DNA from 3 places in the Saccharomonospora sp. genome. Region 2 is predicted to be linked to each of the others. Evidence: riboswitches for the same ligand, from Rfam matches in the RefSeq annotation. Region 2 holds a riboswitch; each other region holds the start of a gene.
What was found. A riboswitch is a leader RNA that binds a small molecule or an ion and turns the genes downstream of it on or off. The one in region 2 is predicted to bind cobalamin.
Positions count from the first base shown of each region.

Region 1: another riboswitch for cobalamin. It lies ahead of M7H19_RS00470 (5-methyltetrahydropteroyltriglutamate--homocysteine S-methyltransferase); the one in region 2 lies ahead of M7H19_RS15600 (magnesium chelatase subunit D family protein).
Region 3: another riboswitch for cobalamin. It lies ahead of metE (5-methyltetrahydropteroyltriglutamate--homocysteine S-methyltransferase); the one in region 2 lies ahead of M7H19_RS15600 (magnesium chelatase subunit D family protein).

Region 1 covers NZ_DAHVQP010000006.1:4,679-11,614, forward strand. The annotation lists gene M7H19_RS00460 (DEAD/DEAH box helicase) at 1-2,534, shown strand, start outside; gene M7H19_RS00465 (UvrD-helicase domain-containing protein) at 2,534-4,747, shown strand; cobalamin riboswitch at 4,818-5,054, shown strand; partial or broken gene M7H19_RS00470 (5-methyltetrahydropteroyltriglutamate--homocysteine S-methyltransferase) at 5,190-5,819, shown strand; partial or broken gene M7H19_RS00475 (MBOAT family O-acyltransferase) at 6,274-6,936, opposite strand, start outside.
Region 2 covers NZ_DAHVQP010000129.1:215-5,669, forward strand. The annotation lists gene cobO (cob(I)yrinic acid a,c-diamide adenosyltransferase) at 1-584, opposite strand, end outside; gene M7H19_RS15600 (magnesium chelatase subunit D family protein) at 584-2,629, opposite strand; cobalamin riboswitch at 2,676-2,821, opposite strand; partial or broken gene M7H19_RS18660 (acetyl-CoA C-acyltransferase) at 3,441-3,919, shown strand; gene M7H19_RS18665 (hypothetical protein) at 4,179-4,274, shown strand; gene M7H19_RS18670 (enoyl-CoA hydratase-related protein) at 4,382-4,576, shown strand; gene M7H19_RS15610 (PfkB family carbohydrate kinase) at 4,737-5,455, opposite strand, start outside.
Region 3 covers NZ_DAHVQP010000097.1:378-7,313, forward strand. The annotation lists partial or broken gene M7H19_RS11440 (MBOAT family O-acyltransferase) at 1-446, shown strand, start outside; gene M7H19_RS11445 (hypothetical protein) at 636-857, opposite strand; gene M7H19_RS11450 (hypothetical protein) at 854-1,006, opposite strand; gene M7H19_RS11455 (hypothetical protein) at 1,082-1,231, opposite strand; gene M7H19_RS11460 (hypothetical protein) at 1,782-2,279, opposite strand; gene metE (5-methyltetrahydropteroyltriglutamate--homocysteine S-methyltransferase) at 2,336-4,621, opposite strand; cobalamin riboswitch at 4,764-5,001, opposite strand; gene M7H19_RS11470 (hypothetical protein) at 5,051-5,776, opposite strand; gene M7H19_RS11475 (hypothetical protein) at 5,875-6,207, opposite strand; gene M7H19_RS11480 (DivIVA domain-containing protein) at 6,275-6,936, opposite strand, start outside.

The DNA of each region.
Region 1 (6,936 bases), on a different contig from region 2:
CCCTCCTGCCGAGCTACAACTTGCTCGACGAGCACACCGAGCTCGACGTGTCGCTGTGGTGGACCACCGACGACGAGGGCGAGAAGAAATTCCACACCAGCGAACACAGCTACGGGCGCGGCAGCCGTACTGCTCTCACGGAATTTGCCCCCGGCGCGGTCTTCTATGCCCAGGGATACCGAGTGGAGATCGATGCTTTGGAGCTCGGGCCCTCCGGACAGCCTCATTGGCGGCACATGCGGTTGTGCCCGGACTGCGGATGGGGAACCGAGACCGTCGATCCGGCTCCCCCCGCGTGCCCGCGGTGCCGCAGCACCGGCGTTGCCGATGCGGGCGCTGTTCACAAGGTGCTCGAATTACGAAAGGCCTCCGCGGTTCACCGTCGTGACGAGGCCTTGATCGAAGACGAGACCGAGGACCGGACCCGCACCCGATTCATCACGGTCACCGGCGTGGATGTGGATTACGACCAGATCCAAGGTGCCTGGCGGCTCAGGGGGCAAGCCTTCGGTGCCGAATACATTCGGCAGGCGACCATCCGCACGGTCAACCTCGGGCGTGCCGACCGGCCCGGCCCCGATATCTCCGTGGCGGGAACTCATACCTCGGCCCCACGCTTCCCGAGTTGTGTGTACTGCGGAGTTGTCCGCCAGAGCGCTGAGGACAAGGTGCGGCATCGCGGGTGGTGCTCGACACGGCGGGGAACCGCGCCACGCTGGGTTGACCTACTGCTTTCCCACGAGATCACCACTCAGGCCGTGCGGTTGCTGCTGCCGGTGTCCACCTTCCAGGTCAACCTGCGTCTCGTCTCCCTGAAGACCGCCCTCCTTTTGGGGCTGCACCAGGATTTCGGCGGAGCACCTCAGCACCTCGACATCGTCACGGCGCGTATGCCCGACGAGCATCGCCGGGTCAGACAGTTCTTGGTGTTGCATGACACGGTGCCCGGCGGCACCGGCTACCTCGATCGCTTCGGCGACCCCAACCGAATGCGTCGCATCCTGCAACAGGCCTACGAGGTGCTCAGCTCCTGCCAGTGCCAGTTCGAAGAGCGTGCCGCCTGCCACCGCTGCTTGCTCAGAGTCGCCGAACCGGGAGAAGTGGAGCACGCCAACCGCCGGGTGGCGATGGAGCTACTGGCCGAACTCCTCGACAACTGGTCGGTGGAAGGCATTCCTACCGTTGCCGACATCGACATCTCCTCCCTCCAGCTCTCTGAGCTGGAACTCCGGTTCCGGGAGGTGCTCAAGAGCGCGGTGAGCCGGGGAGAAGGACAGTCCTGGACGAGTTCGACCGGGCAGCGGGGTGAAGAACTCGACATCCATCTGCTCAGCCCGAACCAGGAGCCACGCCGGTGGACCGTGCGTCCTCTGGTGCGCGTGACCGCCGGCAAGGTCATCACAGAACCCGACTTTCTCTTCACGCGGCAGGATGCTCAGGACGCACCTGTTGCGGTCTATCTCGACGGCCGGGCTTATCACGCCTCGGTGGAAAACGACCGCACCGCGGACGACGCCGTCAAGCGTACGGCGCTGCGAGACGCGGGATATCGGGTGTGGTCTTTGACTTTCCAGGATGTCGAAGACTTCGCACGGATGCTCGACGGCTACGACAGCATGTTGCCTACTTTGGTCGACAGCAAGGCCGCCAATGTCGCACGGGCCGCTGTCGGTGACAGACGTGCCTCGCTGCTCTGGGGGAACCCGATGCGAGCGTTGCTCGAGTATCTTCGCGATCCCGGCGAGGCGGTGTGGGGCCAGACGGCGGTGCAGACCTGTATCGCCCTCATGAGTTCGAACGACCACCGTGGGCATCCGCCGACGCAAGTGGTTCCGGAGGAACTGCCTTCCACACTGCTGGCTTGGGCTCGGGGCGAGCGTCCCGACGGGCGTGGTGGTGCGGTCGTAGTGGCGTCTTGTGTCGGGATGTCGGGCCTTCCGATCGGTATTGTCGGTAGCTCGCACGGAGCGGGGACCGACACCATCGGGGCCGTGACCGTGTTGGACGACCGGCCCAGTGAAGTGGGCGGCCGATCCCACGAACAGCAGTGGCGAGACTGGCTCAGCTGGTCGAACGTGCTCCAGTTCCTCCCACTTCCCACGTATGGATCTGCCATGCCGATGCGGATGGCCGAGTGTTGGACCCGGAGTTCACTTGACGTCTTTGCGGGCAGGTTCCTGCCCCTGGCCCGGCCGTCCACTGTGGAGAGAGAAGCGACAGTGGATGTCGTTCCTGCCCGGTGGGAAATCGTCATCGAATTCACTCATGAACGCCTCGCTCGAATCGGAAAGCGGTTGGCGGAACTCGACATACCGGAGCCCGAGCCCGGCGGTGAGGTCGGTGATCCCAAGGGAGATTTGTGGCCGGTGGAGTACTGCTGGCCCGATCGGAAGTTCGCAGCAGTCATCGACGTCTGTGACAACAGGGACCAATGGCTACGCCGTAACGGGTGGCAGGCCTGGTTGTTCGAGGAAGGCGACGACGAGGAGGAACTTGTGAACAAGATCGCGGCAGCGTTCGGAAAGCAGGTCTGATGAGTACACGTGTGGTGGTGTCGGGTCTGTTCAGCAAGAGCTACTCCAGTTTGGACGGATCGATAAAGAACAAGGTCCTCGACTTCGTCGTCAAGCTTCAGGAACGCCCCGACCTCACTGGTCTCGACCTCAAGACTCCCGAAGGCGTCCGCGATCCGCGAATCAAGACGGCACGGGTGAACGACTTTTGGCGCGCGGTTCTCATCGAACTTCCTCGGGCCAGTGGATACGTGCTCGTGGCGGTGAAACCCCACGATGATGCCTACACTTACGCGGCCAAGCTGCGCTTCGGGGTGAACGAAGTGACCGGCGCGCTCGACGTGGTGGATGCCGCGGCGCTGAACAAGGCGATCACTCAGGCGAGCGCGGTGTCGAGCACCCAGCCGCGGCGCACTCCCGTCCTCAGCGGCATCCGAGCTCGTGACCTTCGGCGATTCGGTATCGACACCGACATCGCCGAGCGTTTGGTGACCATCACTGACGAGGACCAGCTTCTTACGGTGGCTGAGGAGTTGCCGGGCGTGCAGGGCAATGCGGTCTTGGACCTTGCCGCCGGTCGTGGGGTGGACGAAGTGTGGGCCGACCTCATCGCCGAGGTCGAATCGAACATCGACACCGGTGACCTGCTGGGTGCGCTCGACCGTCCGCAGTCCAGGCTCGTCTTCACGGACGGCAGTATCGAGGAACTGCGAGCGGCGCTCGAGTCGGATCTCAAGGCTTGGCGCATTTGGTTGCACCCGTTGCAGCGCAGGCTCGCCTACCACAACGGCTGGAAGGGGCCGTATCGCGTGACCGGGGGAGCGGGCACGGGCAAGACCGTGACCGCCATCCATCGGGCTCGCCATCTTGCCCAGCGCCTTGACGAGGAGGCGAGCGACGCGAAGGTGTTGTTCACGACCTTCACTCGGAACCTGGCGCAGAACATCGAGTCCCAGCTCACTGAACTGGCGGGGCCGGAATTGATGCGACGACGGGTGGATGTCGTCAACATCGACTCGCTGGCGCAGCGGGTCCTTCGGATCGGGGACGGAGCCCGGCTGACGCTGCGGAAAGACGATGATCCCGGTGTGCTGCAAGCATGGGAGACAGCTCGTGCGGCGGCTGCCGAAGAGTGGGACATCTCTTTCTTACAGAGCGAGTGGAACGAAGTAGTTCTCGCGCAAGGTATTGAGGAAAGAGCCGAATACCTCACCGTGTCCCGTAGTGGTAGGGGAAGGCGCATCTCTCGGCTTCAGCGAGCGGACCTGTGGGCGGTATTCGAACGGTTCACCCAGCTCCTCAATGCGCAGAACCTGATCACTTTCACACGGGCTGCTGCGAGGGCGGCGACCATTGCCGCGCAACTGAACCCGCACGAGGCGCCTGTCTTCGACAGTGGTATTCGCCGCGGTGCCCTCCCCAAATACCGCTATGTCGTCGTGGATGAAGCACAAGATCTGCACCCTGCCCACTGGAGGTTGATTCGGGCATTGGTGCCTCACGACAGTGATGATCTGTTCATCGTGGGTGATGCGCATCAGCGGATTTACGGCAAGCCGATTGTGCTGTCGCGATACGGTATCGAAACGAGAGGCCGGTCTCGGCGGCTCACCGTGAACTATCGGACTTCCCGAGAGATCCTCGATTGGTCGCTAAAGGTGGCCTACGGACACGCTGTGGATGACCTCGAAGGCGATACCGAATCTCTGGCGGGGGCACGTTCGGCGTTCCGAGGCCCTGTCCCGGAGGCCCGCGGTTTCGACAGCTCGAGGCAGGAGCATTCGGCGCTGATCGACAAGCTCCAGTCCTGGCGTCGGGACGGGGTGACTTGGTCGCAGATGGCCGTCGTAACGCGGTCGAACCGAAGGGTTGCTGATCTGGCGGATACCTTGTCCACCGGAGGAGTGCCCGCGGCTGAAGTAGGTGCAGGGACGGACGAGAACGCTCTCGGTGAGGTCGTCCGGGTAATGACGATGCACCGTGCTAAAGGTCTCGAATACCGTGCTGTCGCGATTGTGGGTGTCTCGCAGCGTGAGCTCCCTCCACGGGGCGTTCGGGAGCTTAAGGAGCCGGAACGTGAGGTCGCATGGGCCAGGGAGCGAGGATTGGTCTACGTGGCGGGTTCTCGCGCTCGTGAGTACCTGTACATCTCGTGGGCCGGGGAACGTTCCGAGCTGCTGGCCGGTACGGTGATTGATGAGGGCGAGCTCCGAGGTGGCCGTGCACTGCCGTGAGTGACACGGCACATCTGATCCGGCTGCTCCGGCTGGGCGGACGTCCTTGTCCTGCCGGACAGCGCCACTATCCTGAGTCGCCGCCGGTGGTTCGCCCGTCTCCGGGCGGGGCGTCGCAAGAGGGAACCCGGTGGGAATCCGGGACTGCCCCGCAGCGGTGAGTGGGAACGAACGCCGTGGCCGGTCGTCTCGACCGGCGACACCCGCACTGGGCCTTTCGGCCTGGGAAGCGACGGCCGGTAGGGAAACCCGGCGTGAGCCGGTCCGCCCGCGAGTCCGAAGACCTGCCATCGGTGCGCACACCGCCGGTGTGCGCGACCTACCGGACGTTCGAGGGAAACTCCGGCGCGAGGACGACGTGGCGTGGTCATCGTCGTGCTGTTCGCCTGCGAGCTTTTTCGGAACCGTCCGGTGACGCCGTCGAGCTCGCGAGGGGAGAGCCTTGGCCACCACGATCGGAACGACCGTACTCGGTTATCCCAGGATCGGACCGAATCGGGGCAACTCAAACGCGTCCTGGAACGCTATTGGGCGTCGCGGTGCGATGAAGCGGAGTTGAGGGAGACGGCCCGTGCCCTGCGCACGGACACGTGGCGCACCCTGCGGGACGCCGGTCTGGACTCGATTCCCGAAACGCTCTCCTGCTATGACCACGTCCTGGACACGGCCGTGACATTCGGCGCCGTCCCACGGCGCTACGCCGACCTCGGGCTGAGCCCGCTCGACACCTGCGATGACGTGGGGCGCGGAGTCCGTGCCGCCGCTGGAGCTGACGAAGTGGTTCAACACCAACTAACCACTACCTGGTTCCCGAGATCGGTCCGGACACCCGGTTCTCGGTGGCCGATCGTGCCGTGGTGGAGTGGTTTCACGAGGCCGTGGAGTCGGGGTGCGCACCCGTCCGGTGTTGGTCGGCCCGGTGACGCTGCTGCTTATATCCGAACCAGACCATGATGCCCCCGGCGGATTCCGGTATGTGAACATTGTGGACAGACTGATCCCGGACTGCGCCGAGCTGTTGCGTGGACTGCACGGTGTGGGCGTGGACTGGGTGCAACTCGACGAACCCTCGTTGCGCAACCTCGTGAACGCCGCCGCGCGGATGCGGAACACGTTGAGTTGACGGCGGCGTCGACTCCGGCGCGCTTTCTGGGGTCAGGCCGGTTACAGCTCGGGTCGTCCTTGGTTACACTGGCAGGCACGTCTCTTCGCGACGATCAACGTCCCCCAGGCCGGGATCGGGGTTCCCGCGAAGGGGATGACTCCGCGAGCGACGTGGTCCTTCGTCGCCCCGACCACCGCTTACTGCCGAGGACCCGCGTTTGTGTGCCCGTCCGGCCACGCCGCCACGGCATCGGGCCACCGACCCCGCCACGGTGGAACGGATCGTCGCCGGGCTCCGTCGGTTGTGGACCTCCACTCGAGACCCTGGGCGAGCTCCGTCGCGTCGGGCGAAGGCCGACTCGCCCTCGTCCGTGCCACGACGGGCCGCAAGTGCGTCCGCGCGGACCGCGGAACCGCGGTTTTCAGAACTGGTAGTACAGGAACGGGCTGAACGTTCCCGTCGCCACCAGGATCGCGGCGTAGAGCGCGCCGATCGTCATCACCGTGACGCGCAGGACCATGGCCGGGGTGGTGCGCGACGACTCCAGAAGCGGCCCCGTGACCGGATGGGCGGGCAGGAAGAACACCGCCATCGCGCCCAGCAGCAACACCAGTCGCTGGTTCGTGACCGCGGCCTCCACCGCCTCGGTCAGACCGGTGAAATCAGGCAGCAGCATGTTGCCCAACATCGTGAACGCGTAGCCGAGGTCGGGTGCGCGGAAGAACACCCACCCGAAGATCACGAGTACCAGGGTGAGCGCCCGACGACCGATGACGGCGCCCGGGGTCTTGGGGGAGGCGCTCCAACCGGTGGAGCGTTCCACGACCAGCAGGATGCCGTGATAGGCGCCCCACACCACGTACGTCCACGCAGCGCCGTGCCAGAACCCCGTCAACAGGAACACGATCCACAGGTTGCGGTACGTCTTCGCCGCACCGCCCCGGTTACCGCCCAGCGGGATGTACACGTAGTCGCGGAACCACCGCGACAGCGACATGTGCCAACGTCGCCAGAACTCCGTCACCGTCACCGACGAGTACGGGCGCGCGAAGTTCTCCGGCAGCCGGAAACCCAGCATCCGGGC
Region 2 (5,455 bases):
CCGACGTCCATCGGATGTTTGACGTGCTGCATCTCGGTGACGAGGTCGGCGGCCTCGATCAAGCGTGGGTCCGCGTTCCGACCGGTCACGACCACGTGCTGGCGGCCGGGCCGGTTCGTCAGGGTCTCCACCACGTCGTCGACATCGACCCAGCCCCACTGCATCGGATAGGTGAACTCGTCGAGCACGTAGAGCTGGTGGCGTTCGGCGGCGAGTCGACGTTTGATCTCGGCCCAGCCCTCGGCCGCCGCGGTGGCGTGGTCCTCCTCTGTTCCGGCCTTACGGCTCCACGACCAGCCCGAGCCCATCTTGTGCCACTCGACGGGCCCGCCTTCGCCGGTCTCGGCGTGCAGGGCGGCGAGTCGCTCGAGGACGGTCTGCTCACCGATACGCCACTTGGCCGACTTCACGAACTGGAACACCCCGATGTCCCAGCCCTGGTTCCAGGCGCGCAGCGCCAGCCCGAACGCGGCGGTCGATTTCCCCTTGCCGTTGCCGGTGTGCACCATCAGCAGCGGTCGGTGACGTCGCTGGCGGGTGGTGAGGCCGTCGTTCGGAACGAACAGGGGTTTGCCCTTGGGCATCAGGCCACCTCCCGGCGCGGGGCGGTGACGCTGCGAACGACGTCGGTGAGTCCGTCGGCGGTGACCTCGCCCAACGGGATGTGCTCGGCGTGAAGATGGTCAGCGAGTCGTGCGGCCAGTCCCATCCGGAAGCGGCCGGTCTCGCAGTCGACCACCGCGCTGTAGACACCGGTGGCGGCGAGATGCCGGGCCATGGTGTGAGCCCGGCCCAACGGGTCGGGTCCGGAGGTGGCCCGGCCATCGGTCACCACCACCAACAGCGGTCTGCGTGTCGGATCGCGGAGCGCCTCCCGCCGCAACAGTTCCGCCGAGCATTCCAAACCCTCGGCCAAGGGGGTGCGTCCCCCGGCGGGCAGGTCGGCGAGTCTGCGGGAGGCGACGTCCACCGAGTTCGTGGGCGGCAGTGTCACCTCGGCGGTGTGTCGGCGGAAGGTCACCAACGCCACTTTGTCACGGCGTCGATAGGCGTCCAGCAACAGCGAGAGAACAGCTGTTTTGACCTGTGCCATGCGACGACGGGCGGCCATCGAGCCGGAGGCGTCGACGCACAGCAGCACCAGATTCGACTCCCGGCCCAGGGTTTCGGCGCGGCGTAGGTCGCCGGGTGTGACGATCAGGCCACGCCCATCGGTGAGGCCGCCGCGCAGTCGTTGGTGTGGTGCGGCCGCGGTGATGGTGCCCACCAGGTGGAGGCGACCTTGTGCATTGCCGTCACGTCGTGGCCCGATCACCGCGCCTTGTGGGGTGCGGGCGCGTGATCGGCGTCCGGATTGGCCTTCCCCGGTGCCACGGACGACGAGGAGCGGTGCCCGGCCCGGTCGACCTGCCGCCGCGACGGACGTACCGGCTGATGAGGCGGACTGCTCTGAGGACGGGGATTCCTCCGGCTCGTTCGACCCGTTCCGTTCGTTCCGACCAGGCATGTCGCCTGACGGTGGCGCGGATTGCGTACCGTCACCGGCGTTGGTCGTGTCTTGATCGTCGGCGTCGGCACCACCGCCGGGGCCATCGGGGCCCGGTCCGTCAGGCCCGGGGTCGTCGGGGCCGAGCAGCTCGTCGAGTCGTTCCTCGTCGAGTCCCGGTTCGTCGAAGGGATTGCGGCGGCGCCGGTGCGGCAGTGCGAGCCTAGCCGCAGCGCGGACATCGTCGCGCGTGATGTGGCTTCGCCCCTGCCAAGCGGCGTGAGCCGCGGCGGCGCGGGCGGTCACGAGGTCGGCGCGCAGACCGTCGACGTCGAAAGCGGCGCAGATCTCGGCGATGGTCGTGAGCGTGTCGTCGTCCAACACCACGGTGTCGACCAGGCCTCGGGCGGCGGCTAGACGTTCGCGGAGGGCGTCTTGTTCGGCTTCCCACCGTTCGGCGAAGCCGGCCGGATCGGCGTCGAAGGCGAGGCGCCGCCGGACGACTTCGGCGCGGGTGGTGGGGTCTCGGGGCGCGGCGACTTCGACGGTCAGGCCGAACCGGTCGAGCAGTTGGGGGCGGAGTTCCCCTTCCTCGGGGTTCATCGTGCCGATGAGCACGAACCGGGCGGCGTGTTCGACTGAGAGGCCGTCCCGTTCGACGCTCAAACGGCCGGTGGCCGCCGCGTCCAGCAGCAGATCGACGAGGTGATCAGGCAGCAGGTTGATCTCGTCGACGTAGAGCAGGCCGCGATGGGCGCGGGCGAGGAGGCCTGGTTCGAATTCCACGACGCCCTCACGTAGGGCCTTGTTCAGGTGCAAAGTCCCGGTGACCCGGTCGTCACCGGCGCCCGTAGGGAGTTCGACGAGTCGCGCGGGACGGGTGACCACAGTCGTGTCCGGCCCGAACGGACCGTCGGGGGAGATCTCGTCGGGATCGTCCGGGTCGACGGAGAATCGGTCTTCCTCGTAGACGGCCACCGGCGGCAGGATCTCGGCGAGGCCGCGCACCGTCGTCGTCTTCGCCGTGCCCTTCTCTCCACGTATCAGGACACCGCCGATGAACGGGTCGATCGCGGTGAGTGCGAGGGCGAGTGTCATGTCGTCGGAGCCGACGACGGCGGAAAAAGGGTACTGCACAGGCATGTAGGGCTCCCGCTCGAACTGCCGTGTGTTTCCCGGAACACGGTTGTGCCCGGGGTCGGTTCGAGGCCGGTCTTCGGACTTCCCAGGTCAGTGCCTGGGTCACCGCAGCGGGCCCTGTGCCGGACTTTCACCGGACTTCCCAGATTCTCCCCGTGGCGTGAGCCGTGGGGCACCTCGAGCCGCGGCGATCACCTTAGCCGCACTGGACGGTGTTGGGGAGTCGGGTTCCTGTGAGTACACGCACAGTCGAGCGTGGGCGCTTCGAGTGACTCTTCCGGCCGTCTCCGACTGTCTTGAGCGGATGCGCGTGGTGTCGGGAGGCATTCGAGTCAGCGTTCGGTGGTCCTGTTTTTCGAGTGTCCGGCTTTGGTTTCTCGGAGAGTCGACGATGAGCGGGGTGCCGCAATGGCCTGGAACTCATGGGGTCCGGTGCTTCGTCCGGACGCCCTGGCGGCAGGTGTTGTCCGGTCATCCCGGCTGGAGGTACCCGGTGGGTTTCGAACGAAACCGACCACTCGATCCACAGAAGTCGGCGAGCTGCTCCCGAGGGTGCGGCAGCTCTTTCCACCTCGCTCCTTCGGCTTGGATGTGATCTATCTCGCACTCCCTTGATGTTTGGACGTCCTACTATCTCGGTGGGTCGCGAGACATCGGCTCGATTGTTGTGACGGCGCTTTCGGTGAGCCTGTGTGATTGGTGTGACGGACATAGCTGATGCAGAGAAGGTCCTGATCGTCGACGGTGTGCGAACGCCGGTCGGTGGTTTCGGGGAGCGTTCAAGGACGTCGATGCGTACAAGCTCGGTGGGGTCGCGGGCAAGGCCGCATTGCAGCGAGCGGGTGTCGTCCCGGAGGACATCGACGAGGTCGTGATGGGATGCATCGGCCAGGTCGGCCCCGACGCCTACAACGCCCGCCGGGTGGCGATCGAGTCCGGCCTGCCGAAACAGACCCCCGCGTACACGGTCAACCGGCTCTGCGGTTCGGGCCTGCAGGCGGTGTGGTCGGCGGCGATGCAACTGCGTTGGGGCGGCGCCGACATCCACATGGCGTGACGGCGGAGAACGTCGCCCGGAAGTACGGGGTGTCGCGCGAGGCGCGGGACGAGTTCGCGTGCGCGTCGCAGCGACGCGCCGCGACGGAGGCCGCCAAGTCGGTGTTCGCTGAGGAGATCACGCCGGTCGAGGTCGGTGGCCGCAAACCGTTCACCGTGACCGAGGACGGGCACCCGAAGCCGGAGACGACGCTGGCGAAGCTGCGCCCGGCGTTCGAGAAGGGCGGTTTGGTGACGGCGGGTAACGCCTCGGGCATCAACGACGGTGCCGCGGCGCTCGTTCTGGCCCGGGAATCCGTGGCCACGCAGCGAGGACTGACTGGGCTGGTGAGTCTCGAAGCGGTGGCGACCGCGGCGATGGAGCCGGAGCTGATGGGCTACGCTCCCGTGTTGGTGTTGAACAAACTGTTCGAGATGACCGGCACGGCACCCCACGGTACCCTCGGACATCGACACCATCGAGTTGAACGAGGCGTTCGCGTCCCAGGCGGTCGCCGTGGTCCGGGACGCCAAGCTAGATCCGGAGAAGGTCAATCCGTACGGAGGTGCGATCGCGCTGGGTCATCCGGTGGTGCCACGGGCGCGATCCTGACGTTGCGGGTCGCCAAGGATCTGGTCCGCCGGGATCTGGAGCTGGGGTCGTCACGATGTGCATCGGTGGCGGTCAGGCGCTCGCCGCGTTGTTCCGGCGGGTGTGACATGGCCGAGTTCGTGGCTTACTCCGTCACCGACGGCGTCGCGCGGATGGAACTGAACCGTCCCGACGCGGCCAACGCCCTGGACTTGCCGTTGGCACGTCAGTTGCGAGCCACGGCCGTGCGGGCCGGCGAGGATGACGTCCGTGCCGTATTGGTCACGGGCTCGGGTTCCCGGTTCTGTGCGGTTGTCACGTAATTTCCTCGCCCGCCGCGATCGTCCACTCGCAGAACGTCGTTCCGGTCCGACCATCGCTGATCCTCTGGCCGACCACGTCGAGTAGCGCACCGCATTCGCGAGACGGGGCCGCCCATGTGATCGTCTCGCACCGGGGCATCCCAACCCGGGCCGTGGAGGGTTAGCGGCGGGTCAGGAATTCCTCGATCTCGGAGCCGGACGGGGCCGTGGCCGGTCCGTGCCGGAGCACGGAGATCGCTGCCGCCGCGTTCGCACGCCTTGCAGCGGAGGCGAGGTCGGCACCGTCGAGCAGAGCCGCCGCGAGCACACCGCAATGAGTGTCGCCCGCGCCGTTGGTGTCGACCGGGGTGACCGGGAACCCCGGGATGTGCCGGGCCTCGCCGTTTCGTGCGAGTGCACAGCCCGCCGGCCCGTCCCGCACGATCGCCGCCGCACCGGAACCGAGGCGCTTCGTCAACGAGGATGCCGCCGACACGGCATCGGCAAGCCCGGTCAATTCGCGGGCTTCGCGCGCGTTGCAGCTTAGAATGTCCACCCTGGACAACACTGGGGTCAGGACGTCGGTGGGTATCTCACCGACCAACGGTCCCGGGTCGAACAGCACCGTGGCCACGGACACGTCGGGCAGCCAGCCGAGCAGTGCGGCGCGGTTCGATTCGTGCAGGAGGCTGTAGCCGCTGAGGTAGAGCACGTCTTCGGTGGTGACCTCGACGGTTTTCAACAGGTCAGGCGGGAGTCCGGCTTCCGCGCCGGTTCCGGTGACGAAAGTGCGTTCGCCGTCGTCGTCGACCAGGACCACGCACACTCCCGTGTCCCTGTCCTCGGTGGGAGGTTGGGCGATGGTGATGCCCTCCCCTCGAAGCGCCGCGCGTGCCTGGT
Region 3 (6,936 bases), on a different contig from region 2:
GGACGTACGTGGTGTGGGGCGCCTACCACGGCATTCTGCTGGTGGTGGAGCGTTTCACCGGCTGGAGCGCCTCACCCCGCACCGCGGGTGGGGTCATCGGTCGACGGGTGCTCACGCTGGTGCTCGTGATCTTCGGATGGGTGTTCTTCCGTGCGCCCGACCTCGGCTATGCGTTCACGATGTTGGGCAACATGCTGGTGCCCGACTTCACCGGTGTGACCGACGCGGTGGAGGTGGCGGCCACGAACCAGCGCCTGGTGTTGCTGTTGGCCGCGCTGGTGGTGTTCTTCCTGCCGGCCTACCCGGTCACGGGCCCGCTGTTGGAGTCGGCACGCACCACGCCGGCCATGATCCTGCGTGTCACGGTGATGACGATCGGCGCGCTCTACGCCGCGATCCTGGTGGCCACGGGAACGTTCAGCCCGTTTTTGTATTACCAGTTCTAGTCCCCCTGGCCCGGGCGGCGCGGGGCGGTAAGGGGCATGGGGCTCGATCCCGCACCGACCGGGGATCTACGGACACGTTCCGGCGTGCCGACGGTGGTTCAGTGAGGCGGCGAGACATCGAGTCAGTACAACTGCGCTGTGGGCGCCTCGTCGGCCACAGTCGGACAGTCGAGCACAGCAGCGGACAGGTCATACATCGGTGCCCACCTCGACCACCGGAAACCGGCCGACCTCATCGGCTCGGGCGATCATATCGCTGCCGAGGGAACGCAGTGCCCGTCCGACTTCGCGTAGACCATCGGCGGGAAGTTCACCAGCGTCTTGTGCGGCCATGAGCGCGAGCGCGACTTCGCCGATACCGACGTTCACCCGACGCAGGCGCGCGAGCAATTCGCGGTCCCGCGCGATCACCGCTCGCCGCCCTCGACGTCGGCCTCGGAACCACCCGGGGCTCCCTTCTCGAACCGGTCTTCGACCTCGTCATCACGCTCTACGAGTCCTTTCGGCCCGGACCGATAGCCGGGACTCGGTACACGGCACGACCCACTGATCCAACTCATGACGTACAGAATCGAGACACGACCGTCCTCTGTGGAGTGGTTACGCCATGCGTATGGGAAGACGCATAGTCGCGGCTACACCAACGCGCGGGCTTCGGCCAGCGCCTCGCGATATTCCACGGTCCATTCCGCGTTCTGCTGGTCATCGGGGAGTCCGGCAAGCCGCGACTGCGACAAACCCGCCTCCACCCGCAGGCGACGCAACCGCTGCCCGAACGTCTCCATCAGCCCACCTCATTCGCGGAGTCGCACCCACCAGGGTAGCCGTACGTGCACGGGTAAATACAGAAAGCAGTCTGCCCGGCCCTACCGGTTCCGACGCCGCCGATCGGGTGGGAGCCCGTCCGGCTACGCACCGGGTTGCGCCGACGCGACGTCACCTGTCGCGAATCCTGCTGATCGAAGACGACTACGGCATCATCATGCGGCGCGCGGAAATCGAGTGGCTGGACCGCGCACTGCAGGCCATCAACGACGGTGAACTCGACTGGACCCGCAGCAACCGATCACTCGGTCACACCGGTACGAACAGTAGGTCACACCCGACCGGTCACGAGGACACGTCGCAACACCCCCACGCCGGGAGACTGGATTACCTTCTGGGTATGGCGCGCATCGACCCAATGCCGGCCTACACCCTCCGTCAGCTCGCGGCGGTCGTGGGCGGCCACGGTGCCGAATCGTTGTTGAACATCTACTCCGCCGAACGACACGCTGCGTGGCAACAGAATGTGGACAACGCAAGTAAGTCCACTTTGGTCATGTCGCCGGGCGGTCACGGATTCCGCGCCACTCGCGACGCGGTGCTCGCGTTGTCCACCGAGTGTTCCGAGTTCTCCCACCTGGTGAACCCGCGCCAGTCGAGCGCCACGCACGCACACGCGTCGCCCCTGACATGGCCGGTGGATCCGGACATCACGGGCGCCCTGCCGGGCGACCCGCTGGAGGACCGCAAGGTGTCCGTGAGGACCGCCGCCGGTGTCGAGGAATCGTCGCTGAACACGGTGCGGGGCACCGGATTCGCGTTCCTCAGGTTCGAGCTCGAACCCTCCGCCGCGGACATCGTGGTGGCCAGTGCCGAACAGCTCGCCGAAGCACTGCCCACCGAGCAGGTCCGCGCCGTGGTGGTGGCCTCGCCCGGATCGACCATCCGGTCGGGCAGCGACCTCACCGTCGTCGAGGACTCGGACCGCACGATCGCCCAGGTCCTGGGTGCCCGCACCGGCGAGGTGTTCGTGGTGCGCCCGGACGGGTTGATCCTGTGCCGGGTCACCGACCTCGACCCGCGTCGCCGCCCCGAACCGAGGGACGGCGGCGCGGATTCGCCTGTCACCTCAACGTGTTCCGGACCCGCGCAGCGGCGTTCACGAGGTTCCGCAACGCCGGCTCCACCTCACCGTAGCCTCGGGTCTTCAAACCACAATCGGGATTGGCCCATAGTCGCCGCGCCGGAACCGCGTCCAGCGCGGCCCGCAGCAACGCCACGATCTCGTCCTCGTCCGGCACTCGAGGGGAATGGATGTCGTACACGCCTGGCCCGATGCCGCGCGCGAACCCCACGGTGTCGAGATCGGCAAGCACCTCCATTCGAGACCGGGCGGCCTCGATGCTGGTGACATCGGCGTCCAACGCCACGATCGCATCGATGACGTCGCCGAACTCCGAGTAGCACAGGTGCGTGTGCACCTGGGTGCTTTCCCGCACCCCCGAGGTGGCCAACCGGAACGCCTCGGGCGCCCAGTCCAGGTACTCCTTGTGCTGCCATGCGCGCAGCGGCAGTAGCTCCCGCAACGCCGGCTCGTCGACCTGGATGATCCGCAACCCGGCGGCCTCCAAGTCGCGCACCTCGTCTCGAAGGGCCAAAGCCACCTGCCTGGCTGTGTCGGCGAGCGGCTGGTCGTCACGGACGAACGACCACGCCAGAATGGTGACCGGGCCGGTCAACATGCCCTTCACCGGCCGGTCGGTGAGGCTCTGCGCGTAGGCGGACCATTCGACGCTGATGGGCTCGGGCCGCGACACGTCGCCGAACAGGATCGGTGGCCGCACACATCGAGACCCGTACGACTGCACCCAACCGTGCTCGGTGCTGACGAAACCGGCCAGATGCTCGGCGAAGTACTGCACCATGTCGTTGCGTTCGGGTTCGCCGTGCACGAGCACATCCAGCCCCAGTTCCTCCTGCAACCGGACGACACGTTCGATCTCACCACGCATCCTGCCGACGTACTCGGAGTGTTCGATCTCGCCGGCACGCAGTGCCGCACGGGTTTTGCGCACCTCCGTGGTCTGCGGGAACGAACCGATGGTCGTCGTCGGCAGCGCGGGAAGTCGCAGTTGCTCCTGTTGTTCGTGCTGCCGGACGGCGTAGTCGGCGCGACGCGCATCCTGCGGGCGCAGCTCGGCCAGCCGTCGCCGGACGCTCTCATCCCGCACCCGGTCGGCGCCGTTGCGGTCGGCGACGGCTCGGCGTGCGGCGACGAGTTCTCCTTCCAACTCGTCGCGTCCCTCGCGCAGCGCACGGCCGAGCACAACGACCTCGTCGACCTTCTGGCGAGCGAAGGACAACCACGTCCTCACCTGCGCATCCAGGTGAGTCTCGACGGCCACGTCGTACGGCACGTGCAGCAACGAACAGGACGTGCCAACGGCGACGTCGCCTGCCATACCGAGCAGCGTGGCGGCCGTGGTCAAAGCCCGGTCGAGATCGGTGCGCCACACATTGCGCCCGTCGACGAGACCGGCCACCAATGTCTTGTCCCGCAAGCCGGTCAACGCCGAAAGATCGTCCACTCGCGAGTCTCCAGCCACGAAGTCGACCCCGACGGCCTCGATGGGCGCCGAGGCCAGGATCCCCAACGCATCGCCGAGATCCCCGAAGTAGCCGGGCACGAAGAGCTTCGGCCGGTCGCCGATCGAACCCAACGCGTGGTAAGTGTCGCGCAACGCGTCGAGTTCGCGTCGCGTGCGGTCAGCGGCGAAGGCGGGTTCATCGAGCTGCACCCAGTCCACGCCCGCACGACGCAGTTCACGCAACAATTCGGCATAAGCCAGAACCAGTTTGTCCACGCTGTCCAAAGGAGAGAATCCCTCGGGAGCATCCGGATCCGGTTTGGACAGTAACAGCAGTGTCACCGGGCCGACCAGCACAGGCCGGGTACGCACACCCAGTTCCAAGGCCTCGTGGAACCGCTCCACCACGGCACGGTCGGCCACCGAGAACCGAGTGTCCGGGCCGATCTCGGGCACCAGATAGTGGTAGTTGGTGTCGAACCACTTCGTCATCTCCAGTGGCGGCACGGAATCGGTGCCACGCGCCATCGCGAAGTAGGTGTCGAGTGGGTTCAGGCCGAGGTCGGCGTAACGCTGCGGAACGGCACCGAACGTCACGGCCGTATCCAACACGTGATCGTAGAAGGAGAACGAATCGGGAACCGAGTCCAGTCCCGCCTCCCGCAGGGTGCGCCACGTGTCCGCGCGAAGGGAACGGGCGGTCTCCCTCAACTCCGCTTCGCTGCCACGCGACGCCCAATAGCGTTCCAGGGCGCGCTTGAGTTCCCGGTTCGGTCCGATCCTGGGATAGCCGAGTACGGTCGATCCGATCGTGGTGGCCAAGGCTCTCTCCTCGCGAGCTCGACGGCGTCACCGGAAGAACTGCCGAAGGAACCCGCAGGCGAACAGCACGACGATGACCGTGCCACGTCGTCCTCTCCCGTCCGCCGGAGTTCCCTCGAACATCCGGAAGGTCGCGCACACCGGCGGTGTACGCACCGATGGCAGGTCTTCGGACTCGCGGGCAGGTCCGGCGCGTACCGGATTCCTACTGGCCGTCGCTTCCCAGGCCGTAAAGCCCAGTGCGAGTGTCACCGGTCGATCTGACCGGTCACGGCGTTCGTTCCCGCTCACCGCTGCGGGGCAGTCCCGGATTCCCACCGGGTTCCCTCTTACGACGCCCCGCCTGGCGGACGGGGCGAACCACCAGCGCGACTCAGGATAGTGGCGCTACCGCGTAGAACAAGGGTGTCGCCCGGTCGGAGCAACACTTCAGGCCCCCGACTCCTCCGGTTCTCCTGCCTCGTCCGGTTCCTCCGACTCGTCCGGGACGAACGCCAGTTGGTCGGGGTGGAAACCGTCACGTCGAGGTGGTAGCAGCCACGCCTCGGGCCTGACGCTCTTCTGCCTCCCGAGCTCAGCCAGATCGAGCGGTGCCGAAAGGTCGGTTCCGTAGACGAAACCATCGGTCACCGGTTCGAACGACAGGTTCTGCGGCTCCATCCCGGTGCCCACCGCGACGAGGTAGACATCGTCCAGCGCCGTGGAGAACGCGGCCCACCCGCCGGCGAAGCGCCACACCCGCGCCCGCACCTCCGCGCCCTCGATGCTCCACCAGACGACGGGCCAATCGGAGTAGCGGCGAGACTGCTGTTCGGCGTGTTCCACGAGCGCGGGGATGAGCCCATCGGGCCTCGGCACCGAGCTGTCCGGCAGGGTCACGTTGACCACTCCGAACGCTCCGCTGAACGCCACTTCTGCCAACGGGTCCTTACCGTTCGGGCACATCACCGACTCGTACCGTTGCCTCGGCAAAGTGCCCACCCGCACGCCACCGTCGGCGTCCAGTTCCCGGTGGCCGAGCCACAACGCCCACGGCGGTGTGCCCGGTAGACCTTCGAAGAAGTCCACCCAACGAGGACCGTGGAACTTCTCGTCCAGGCCGTACACCTGGAAATCGACGACCTGCGGCTTTCCTGCTGCGGCGTTGGAGTCCACTCGTCGATGGTGCACCGTGTCCACCGTTTCGGCAGCTCGACGCCAGTGTCGTAAGCACCGTCACCAGCACTGTCGCCGCCCGGTGTCGCCCGCGTCGGTTACAACGACCAACGACGGAAACCGGCCTCGGCGTCCACGACGTTCCCGGTGATGGTCGAGGCATCCTCGCCGAGCAGTAACGACACCACCGCCGCCGCCTCCGCCGGTGTGTTCCAGTGCCAACCCGAGGGGAACGAACCACCCCTTCGGTACTGCTCCGCGAAAGCCCGCACGAGCAACGACGTGACACGCACATTGACCGACCACGTCGTGTCGAGTTCCTCCGCGGTCCACTCGTCGAGTGCGGAGCCGGAGGAATGGGCGTGGTCGACGATCAGAGTGTCGAGCGACCGCGAAACCGATTCCCCCGACTCTGCTGACTCCCGGCACAAGCGCGGTACGCGCGGTCGACCGCTGTCGTCGACAGTGGTCAGCGGGGCAACCGAATATCGGCGCCGGTCACGCCGGCTGCTTCTCCCCCTCGGTCGAGCCGCTGCCGGCGGAGGCTTGCGCGGCACTGCGGCGGTCCTGCTCCTCAAGCTGCGCCGGAGTCGGATCGACCCCCAAACGTTCGATGGCCTGCTGCAATACCGACTGACTGGCGGTGAGTCCGTCGAACACCGCGGCCCGGAACTCGTAGGCCTCCTTGCGCAGTGTCCTGGCTTCGGCGAACCTGCTCTCGGCCTCGGCGATCATGGCGTCGGTCTTCTTCTTGGTGACCCGCTGCAGCTCCGCGGTCTCGTTCTCCGTCCTCTCGCGTTGCGCGGCGAGCTCCTTCTCGACGGCCTCGCGCTGATTCTCACGCCGCTGCCGCGCTTCCTCGTCGAGGCGGTCCCGTTCCTTCGCGGCGTCGGCCGCGAGTTTCTCGGCCTCGGCCTGAGCCTTGGCCCTGGTCTTCTCGGCGTAGGCATCGGCGGCGTCGCGCATGTCGGCCGCCTCCCTCTCGGCCTTCGCCTTCAGCTCGGCGATCTCCTCCTCGGCGAGCTGCATCATGGTTTTGACCCGCTCGGTCATGGCGGCGGGCCCTGCCGGATCCTCCACCATGCGCGCCAGCGCGGTCTTGGTGTCGGCGAGTTCCTTCTGCGCGTAACTCAGTGCCTTCGTCAGCTCGGCGACCGACG